4 regions of the Spiribacter pallidus genome follow, and region 3 is predicted to be linked to each of the others. Evidence: predicted binding sites of a transcription regulator. Region 3 holds the regulator's gene; each other region holds the start of a gene.
The links. The regulator sigma-54, encoded in region 3, starts transcription at its own class of promoters, with help from an activator protein. The targets are predictions, from matches to a motif close to TGGCANGNTNCNTGCTT.
Positions count from the first base shown of each region.

Region 1 (2,198 bases), on a different contig from region 3:
TCACTGAGGCGGTCCAGCGCCCCGGGGGGAAGCTCTTCGGTGCCCAGTTCAAAAAGCAGCGATGCAGCGGTTTGGCTCATGCCACACTCCGGTCGGCGGCGGCATCACCACTGCATAGCGGAAAGCCCAGCGCCTCGCGGGCCGCGTAGTAGGCCTGCGCCGTTGCCCGGGCCATGGCGCGGACGCGCAGGATATAGCCCTGGCGCTCGGTCACCGAGATGGCATGGCGGGCATCGAGCAGGTTGAAGGTGTGCGAGGCCTTCATCGTCATCTCATAGGCCGGCAGCGGCAGCCCGGCCTCGACGAGCCGCAGGGCCTCGCGCTCGCAGGTGTCGAAACCCTCGAACAGACTGGCCACATCCGCCTCTTCAAAGTTGTACCGGGACTGCTCTTGTTCGTTTTGCAAAAAGACATCGCCATAGGTCACCCGACCCTGGGGCCCGTCGGTCCAGACCAGGTCATAGACGCTCTCTACTTCCTGGAGGTACATGGCAATGCGCTCGAGCCCGTAGGTGATCTCGCCCATCACCGGATGGCAGTCGAGCCCCCCGGCCTGCTGGAAGTAGGTGAACTGGGTGATCTCCATGCCATTCAGCCAGACCTCCCAGCCCAGACCCCAGGCGCCCAGCGTGGGGGACTCCCAGTTGTCCTCGACAAAGCGGATGTCGTGGGTGAGCGGGTCGATCCCCAGCGCCTCCAGCGACCCCAGGTACTGCTCCTGGATATCCTTGGGCGAGGGTTTGAGCACCACCTGGAACTGGTAGTAATGCTGCAACCGGTTGGGGTTTTCGCCATAGCGGCCGTCGGTGGGCCGCCTTGAGGGCTGCACATAGGCCGCATGCCAGGGCTCGGGCCCGATCGAGCGGAGGAAGGTCGCCGGGTGGAATGTGCCGGCACCCACCTCCATGTCGAGCGGCTGCATGACAACACAGCCGCGCTGCGCCCAGTATTGCTGCAGGGCAAGGATTAGATCCTGAAAGGTCATTGATTCTCCGGCCGATTAGCGGTGATGGCGCGAGTATAGCCCGCGTCCTCCGGCCCTGTCAGGCGGTCGAGGGGTGGTGGCTTGCACCAAAATGGTTCGGCCGGGGTCCAAAAAGCACCAGCATGGTGCGATCGCCCGATGGTAGCGTGGATGCGCTGATGCGAATGGCCCGTTTTGGTGCGCCGGCTGCCATCTGGCACGGATTCTGCTTACCCTGCGGGGGCATTACGCATTCGATACGACATGACTGGAGGCCGAACAATGGCAAAGACCGCCGATGACGTTCTCAATATGATCAAAGAAAACGAGGTCCGGTTCGTGGATCTTCGTTTCACCGATCCCAAGGGCAAGCAGCAGCACGTCACGCTGCCCGCCCATGCCGTCGACGCCGATTTCTTCAGCGAAGGCAAGATGTTCGATGGCTCTTCGATCGAGGGGTGGAAGGGCATCAACGAGTCCGACATGATCCTGATGCCCGATGCGGATACCGCCGTGCTGGATCCGTTCTTTGATGATGCAACGCTGATCCTCCTTTGCAACATCATCGAGCCCAACACCATGCAGGGCTACGGCCGCGATCCGCGCTCCATCGCCGAGCGTGCCGAGGCCTATCTGCAGTCCACCGGTATTGGCGACGTGGCCTACTTTGGCCCCGAGAACGAGTTCTTCGTCTTTGACGATGTCCGTTGGGGCACCGACATGAGCGGTTCGTTCTACAAGATCGACTCCGAAGAGGCGGACTGGAACACCGAAAAGGTCTACCCGGACGGCAACATGGGCCACCGCCCCGGTGTCAAGGGCGGCTACTTTCCGGTACCGCCGGTGGATAGCCTCCATGACATGCGGTCGGCCATGCTCGAGGTGCTCACCGACATGGGCATGGACACCGAGGTGCACCACCACGAGGTGGCCACCGCGGGCCAGTGCGAGATCGGTGTGGGCTTCAACACCCTGGTGAAAAAGGCCGACGAGGTGCAGACCCTGAAGTACGTCGTCCACAACGTCGCCTCGGCCTATGGCAAGACCGCAACGTTCATGCCAAAGCCCGTGGTGGGCGATAACGGCAGCGGCATGCATGTCCATCAGTCCATCGGCAAGACTGGCGAGATGCTGTTTGCCGGCGATCAGTACGGTGGCCTCTCCGAGACGGCGCTCTACTACATTGGCGGCATCATCAAGCACGCCCGGGCGATCAACGCCTTTGCCAACGCCT
Region 1 covers NZ_JBAKFM010000003.1:173,556-175,753, forward strand. Annotated here, with positions in the region: gene glyS (glycine--tRNA ligase subunit beta) at 1-80, opposite strand, end outside; gene glyQ (glycine--tRNA ligase subunit alpha) at 77-985, opposite strand; gene glnA (glutamate--ammonia ligase) at 1,247-2,198, shown strand, end outside.
Region 1: a site for sigma-54 is predicted at 1,180-1,196, ahead of glnA (glutamate--ammonia ligase). Genes of this name have one in related genera too.

Region 2 (2,198 bases), 360 kb from region 3:
CGCGGCAGACCGTATCGGTGAAGGCGTTGGCGCGGCCGCTCAAAAACGGCTCAATGACCTGAGTGATCGCATCCAGGCCGCTCGCCAGGGTGACAGAACGCGGACAGTGATCCGTCAGGGCTGGATCCACAAACGCGCCGCGCGGTAATAGCCGTGGGTCCCTCAACGAGACCTTGCGTTGGGCGTCGGGGACGTCGATGACGGCATTCGCCGTGACCTCGGCACCGGTCCCGGCGGTGGTCGGCAAGGCAAAGAACGGCATCGGCGGCGCATCCAGTGCCCGCCCCCCGCCGACCACCTCCAGATAATCCATCACGCTGCCCTTCGCCGGGACAAGGCCCGCCACCGCCTTGGCCAGGTCGATGACAGCGCCCCCACCCAGGCCGGTAATGGCCTGCGCCTGCGCCTGGCGGCCGGTGGCGACGGCTGCTTCCACCAGCGGGACATCCGGCTCTCGGGGACAAGCGAAGGTCGCGACCGCAACGCCCCTTTCCTTCAGCCCCTCGACAAGCCAGCCGGCCCGGGCTGAATGCGCCCCATGAATGACCAGCACGCCGGTGGCCGCAGCGGCAATGGCATCGGCGGCCTCGCCGGCAATGCCGCGCCCAAAACGGATCTGCTCTGGCAGGTGCAACGCAAATGGCTTGATACCCAAGAAAGCGCCCTCATCCCGTGTCTTCGCCGGCATCATCCCTGAAAGCCGCGACCAGATCGATCTCGACCCGTGCATCAAGCGAGCAAGGCAACGGTTCATGGCGCGTCGCACCACTCCGATGCATCGCTGCAAACGGGTTGTCCATCATGGTGCGTTCGTGACATAACAGCGATGCGAGCAGTGATCCAAGCCGCTGAGTGGAGGAGAGGAATCGCTTTGGCACGACGATTGCTTTGTCACTGTTCGCCGAAGGGCTTTCTATCAACCTCGATGCAACAGAGGGTAAGAACCGATGAAAAAGACAATCATGACTGTTGGGCTGGCCACAGCCGGGCTGGTTGCCCTGGGCGGCCAGGCACAGGCGGCCACGCTGGACGATGTGCGTGACGCCGGGCAGCTGCGCTGTGGCGTGAGCACGGGGCTACCCGGGTTCTCGCAGCCGGACAGCGACGGTAACTGGACGGGCATCGATGTCGATACCTGCCGTGCCGTTGCCGCCGCCGTGCTGGGTGACGCCGAGGCCGTGGAGTTCGTGCCGCTGACCGCCGCCGAGCGTTTCACGGCGCTGCAATCGGGCGAGATTGACATGCTCTCGCGCAACACGACGTGGACCACCACCCGTGACGCGTCGCTGGGGCTGAACTTCACCGGCACCAACTACTACGACGGCCAGGGCTTTCTCATTGATGAGGGACTGGGCGTGGACAGCGCCGAGCAGCTCGACGGTGCCGCGGTCTGTGTGCAGGCCGGCACGACCACCGAGCTCAACCTGGCGGACTACTTCCGGGCCAACGACATGGAGTTCGAAGCCGTCGTGGTGGATTCCTCGGAGGCCAGTGCCCAGGCGTTCGACAATAACCGCTGTGACGTGCTGACGTCGGATACCTCTCAGCTGGCGGCACTCCGCACCCAGCTCAGCGACCCTGACGGGGCCGTCATCCTGCCGGAGGTGATCTCCAAGGAGCCGCTGGGTCCGGTGGTCCGCCAGGGTGATGACGAGTGGTTCAACGTGGTCAAATGGGTGCTGTTCGGGCAGATCAACGCCGAAGAGTATGGCATCAGCTCGGCCAACGTTGACGAGATGCTCGAGTCCGACAACCCGAACGTGGCCCGCATCCTGGGCACCGAGGGCAATATGGGCGAGATCCTCGGCCTTGATGATGACTTCATGGTCGATGTCCTCACCCAGATCGGTAACTACGGCGAGATGTTCGAGCGCAACGTCGGCCCCAATACACCGATTGGGCTGAGCCGAGGCGTCAACGAGCTGTGGACCGAGGGCGGCATCCTCTACGCACCGCCGTTCCGGTAAACCACGACTGGACGATGACTGAGCCGGCGGGGCACGGCCGACCGTGCCCCGCCCTATCCACAGCGACCAACACGGGATCTGCCCCGACCCATGGAAAGCGACGGAACACCGCTTCGGCCCGGCCGACCCAAACCGTGGAACGACCCCCGCGTTCGTGCGGTGGTTTTCCAGATCATCGCGGCCCTGACCGTGGCCTGGGTTGGGTGGACGCTTTTCCAGAACACCATCAGC
Region 2 covers NZ_JBAKFM010000001.1:100,510-102,707, forward strand. Annotated here, with positions in the region: gene V6X73_RS00500 (iron-containing alcohol dehydrogenase) at 1-655, opposite strand, end outside; gene V6X73_RS00505 (amino acid ABC transporter substrate-binding protein) at 948-1,967, shown strand; gene V6X73_RS00510 (amino acid ABC transporter permease) at 2,058-2,198, shown strand, end outside.
Region 2: a site for sigma-54 is predicted at 873-889, ahead of V6X73_RS00505 (amino acid ABC transporter substrate-binding protein). Genes of this name have one in related genera too.

Region 3 (2,198 bases):
CAATAGAATCCGCTGTCCTCGAGCGTTGCCAGGGCGACACTCTTGCCCGAGCCGGACAGTCCACTGACGATAATCAGCCGCCGGGGCGAGCCCTCGGGGGTCACCACGGGGTTCGCTCGAGGTCAGACATGTCGATCACGACTCCAGGTTGGGGCCCAACCGGCCGTCTTCGCGGTGGTGGTCGCTGCGCTTTTCCTTGTGCTTAACCACCTGGCGGTCGAGTTTGTCGATCAGCGCATCGATGGCGGCGTACATTTCGTCCTCGGTGGCTTCGGCAAACAGACGGGCACCACTGAGCGCCAGCGTGGCTTCGGCCTGGTGGCGGTTTTTCTCGACCCGGAGCATGACATGGGCATCCACGACATTGTCGAAATGCCGCTCGAGGCGCTGGAATTTTTCCTCCACATAGCCCCGCAGCGCATCGGTGATATCCAGATGTTGTCCGGTGATATCGATTTTCATGATTTCTCCTTTTGGGGTCGCGCCGGTCGCCGGCGATCGGTGGATGAAGCGATGCCCATGACCTCGCGGTATTTCGCAACGGTACGCCGGGCAACGTGGATACCCTCGTCCTGCAGGGTCTGTGTCAAACGTGCGTCGCTCAGCGGCCGCGTCGGGTCTTCCGCCGCGACCAGGCGGCGTATCCGCGCACGAATCGCCGTCGCCGAGCACTCGCCGCCATCGGCGGTCGGGACATGACTGGAGAAGAAGTGCTTGAACTCGAGCGTGCCCATGGGGGTGTGCATGTACTTGTGGGTGGTGATGCGGGAGATGGTCGATTCGTGCATCTCCACCGCCTCGGCCACGTCGCGCAGCACCAGCGGCTGCATGGCCTCTTCGCCCTGCTCGAGGAAGGCTTGCTGACGCTCGACGATGGTCTGCGCCACCCGCTGTAGTGTGTCGGCCCGCGAACGCAGGCTTTTGATCAGCCATCGCGCTTCTTGCAGGTGCTGTCGAAGCAGGCTGTTATCGGCGCTGCTGTCGCCCCGTCGGACCAGGCTTGCGTAGTAGCTGTTCACCCGCAGTGCCGGTGAGGCCTCGGGGTTGATCTCGACCTCCCAGCGGCCGTTGACCCGTCGGACGAAGCAGTCCGGCACGATGTACTCGGTGCGGGGCTGCGAGAACGCCGAGCCCGGGTGGGGGTCGAGTTGCTGGATCAGCGTGATGGCCTGCTCGAGAGCGGCCTCGTCCAGCCCCAGGCGTTTCTCTAGCGTGCAATACTGCCCCTCGGCTAGCCAGCCGAGCCCTTGTTGGATCACCCGCCGGGCGGCTTCCCGGCCCGGGGTGTCGGCCGGCAGTGCGTCCACCTGAATGGTCAGTGCCTCGGTGGCATCCTGTGCCCCGATGCCCACCGGATCCAGGTGCTGGATGAAGGCGAGCACCGCGCGGACCTCGTCGACATCCGCCTGCAGCTCGCTGGCCAGGGTCTGTTGAAGCGACTCGAGTGGTTCGCTCAGATGGCCGCGCTCGTCGATGGCATCCACCAGAGTGTCGGCGATCTGCCGATCCCGGGCGCTGAGCTTGGAAATGGCGAGCTGCCAGTCAAGGTGGGCCTGCAGAGTGCGCTCGTCGCCAGCGCGATTCTCCAGAGGATCGGGGCCGCCGGTCGGTTCGGTGGCGTTGACCGCGGCCGAGGTGACGGGCTCGTCCCAGCGTTCGTCCACGGGCAGCGATTCGCCCAGTCGCGCGGCATCGGTGGCGTTGCTCCCCAGTGGCATCTCGGAGGGGTCGGTGACCGCGGGCTCGGACGTCGTCGCCTCGGACGGAGCGGGATCGCCATCGCTCTCGTCCTCGAGCTCGAGCATCATGTTGGATTCGAGCGCCTCGCGGATTTCGAGGTTGAGCTCCGCTGCCGGCAGCTGCAGAAGCCGGATCGCCTGCTGGAGCTGGGGCGTCATGGCCAGCTGCTGACTTGTGCGAAGCTGAAGGGCGTGTTTCATCGTCTTCCCGAATCCGATTGCCTGATCAGACTAACGTCAGCGCGCCGTTGATCGCCACCACTACAGCGTGAAGTCTTCGCCCAGATAGACTGCCCGGACCTGTTCGTCGGCAAGAATCGTAGTGGCATCGCCTTCGACGATGACCTGTCCTTCATTGAGGATGGTGGCCCGGTCCACCAGCGCCAGGGTCTCGCGGACGTTGTGATCGGTGATCAGCACGCCGATCCCACGTTCGGAGAGGTGACGGACGATCGCCTT
Region 3 covers NZ_JBAKFM010000001.1:464,991-467,188, reverse strand. Annotated here, with positions in the region: gene rapZ (RNase adapter RapZ) at 1-107, opposite strand, end outside; gene hpf (ribosome hibernation-promoting factor, HPF/YfiA family) at 136-462, opposite strand; gene V6X73_RS02290 (RNA polymerase factor sigma-54) at 459-1,940, opposite strand; gene lptB (LPS export ABC transporter ATP-binding protein) at 2,001-2,198, opposite strand, start outside.

Region 4 (2,198 bases), on a different contig from region 3:
GTCTCGGCGAGCAGGCTTTTGCCGCTGCCGGGCGGGCCCTTGAGCAGCAGGCTGTGGCCGCCGGCGGCGGCGATCTCGAGTGTGCGTCTGGGACGCCGCTGGCCGATGACCTCGACCAGGTCTCGACCGATGGGCGTGGCCACCCGCGTGGATCGTTGCGCGGGCGACAGGCGGGCTTCGCCGGTCAGATGCCGGCAGACATCGAGCAGGTGAGCGGCGGGGTAGACGGCCCCGCCCGCCAGCGATGCCTCGGCCCCGTTAGACTCGGCGACGATCAGCGGATCCGCCGAGCGTGCGCACTGCAACGCCACCGGCAGGATGGCGTTGACCGGCCGTAGCTCGCCGGACAGGCCCAACTCGGCGGCAAAGGTGTGTCCGGTCAGTGCCTGTCGGGGGATCTGTCTCGATGCCGCGAGGATGCCCAGGGCGATGGCCAGATCGAATCGCGCGCCGTCCTTGGGCAGGTCGGCCGGCGCCAGACTGACGGTGATCCGGCGGCTGGGAAAGTCGAAACCGCTGTTGGCAAGCGCGCTGCGCACCCGGTCCCGGGCCTCGCGCACCGCGGTATTGGGCAGGCCGACAACCGATAGCGACGGCAGACCACCGCCCAGGTGGACTTCGACGGTGACCCGGGGGGCGTCGATACCCAAAACGGCCCGGGATTGGGCAACGGCGATCGCCATCGCTTGGCACCTCCCTGTGCTGAGCGATCACGGTCAACTGGCGTGATCAGTCCTTGGTATCGGTCTCTGCCACGGCGTTGTCACCACCCTCTAATGCGGCGAGCCGGACCTCCAGGGCCTCGAGGCGCTCCCGGGTGCGGGCCAGCACCTTGGCCTGGGCGTCGAACTCCTCGCGGGTGACCAGCTCCATGCGGCTGAAAGCGCTCTGCAGGGCCACCCGGGCGTTTTTCTCTACCTCTTGCTGCATATCCCGGAGACCGCTGGGCAGGCTCTCCGAGAAGCGCTTAGCCATTTCATCAAACTGTTTCGGGTCGAGCATGACCGCTCCTCCGTGTCGTTTTCTCTAGTGTAAGCGGGCCGGCGGCCGTGCCCAAGCCATCTTTTGATCTTTTGTGGTGCATCCGACCAGCGGCGCCTGATCCAATCTGGTGCAAACCCCATGGCCCGGCGGCCATCGCCGGCGGCTCGTCCCCTTCGATGGTGGTTTGATCGGCGGTTGGCACGCTCCCTGCATTACCCCTGTCGGGTTAAAGACCATCCACGGGCAAAAGGGGTACCCCGGCCCATTTGGGGAGAACAGCAATGAAGCTAATCACCGCCATTATCAAGCCTTTCAAGCTCGATGATGTCCGGGAATCGCTCTCGGAAATCGGCGTCCAGGGCGTCACCGTGACCGAGGTCAAAGGGTTCGGACGTCAGAAGGGGCACACCGAGCTCTACCGCGGCGCGGAATATGTCGTCGACTTTCTGCCCAAGATGAAAGTCGAGGTGGTGCTTGATGACGAGCTCGTCGAGCGTGCCACCGAGGCCGTCAGCAAGGCGGCCAACACCGGCAAGATCGGTGACGGCAAGATTTTCGTGTCTCCGGTGGAGCAGGCGATCCGCATTCGCACCGGCGAGACCGACAAGGACGCACTCTAATTCCCGTTTCAGGAGTATTGACCGATGAATGAAGTGACCGAACTGGCGTACGCGCTGGACACTTTCTACTTCCTGCTCAGTGGCGCGCTGGTCATGTTTATGGCGGCGGGCTTTTCCATGCTGGAAGCGGGTCTCGTACGGGCCAAGAATACCGCCGAGATCCTGACCAAGAATATCTCGTTGTATTCCATCGCCTGCATTATGTATCTGCTCTGCGGCTACCAGATCATGTACGGCGGCGGCGAGGGGTTCATCCCCAACTTCGGCGTGCTGATCGGCGCGGATAACGAAGTGGCGGATGTCCTCAACGGCGATGCCTACTACTCCAACCTCTCGGATTTCTTCTTCCAGGTGGTGTTCGTGGCAACGGCCATGTCCATCGTCTCGGGGGCGGTCGCCGAGCGGATGAAGCTCTGGTCGTTCCTCGGCTTTGCGGTGGTCATGACCGGCTTCATCTACCCGGTGCAGGGCTTCTGGAAGTGGGGCGGCGGTTTCCTTGATGCCGCAGGCTTTCAGGACTTTGCTGGCTCGGGTGTCGTACACATGACCGGTGCCGCGGCGGCGTTGGCCGGCGTGATTCTGCTCGGTGCCCGC
Region 4 covers NZ_JBAKFM010000004.1:150,190-152,387, reverse strand. Annotated here, with positions in the region: gene V6X73_RS08695 (YifB family Mg chelatase-like AAA ATPase) at 1-683, opposite strand, end outside; gene ubiK (ubiquinone biosynthesis accessory factor UbiK) at 730-1,002, opposite strand; gene V6X73_RS08685 (P-II family nitrogen regulator) at 1,266-1,604, shown strand; gene V6X73_RS08680 (ammonium transporter) at 1,629-2,198, shown strand, end outside.
Region 4: a site for sigma-54 is predicted at 1,181-1,197, ahead of V6X73_RS08685 (P-II family nitrogen regulator). Genes of this name have one in related genera too.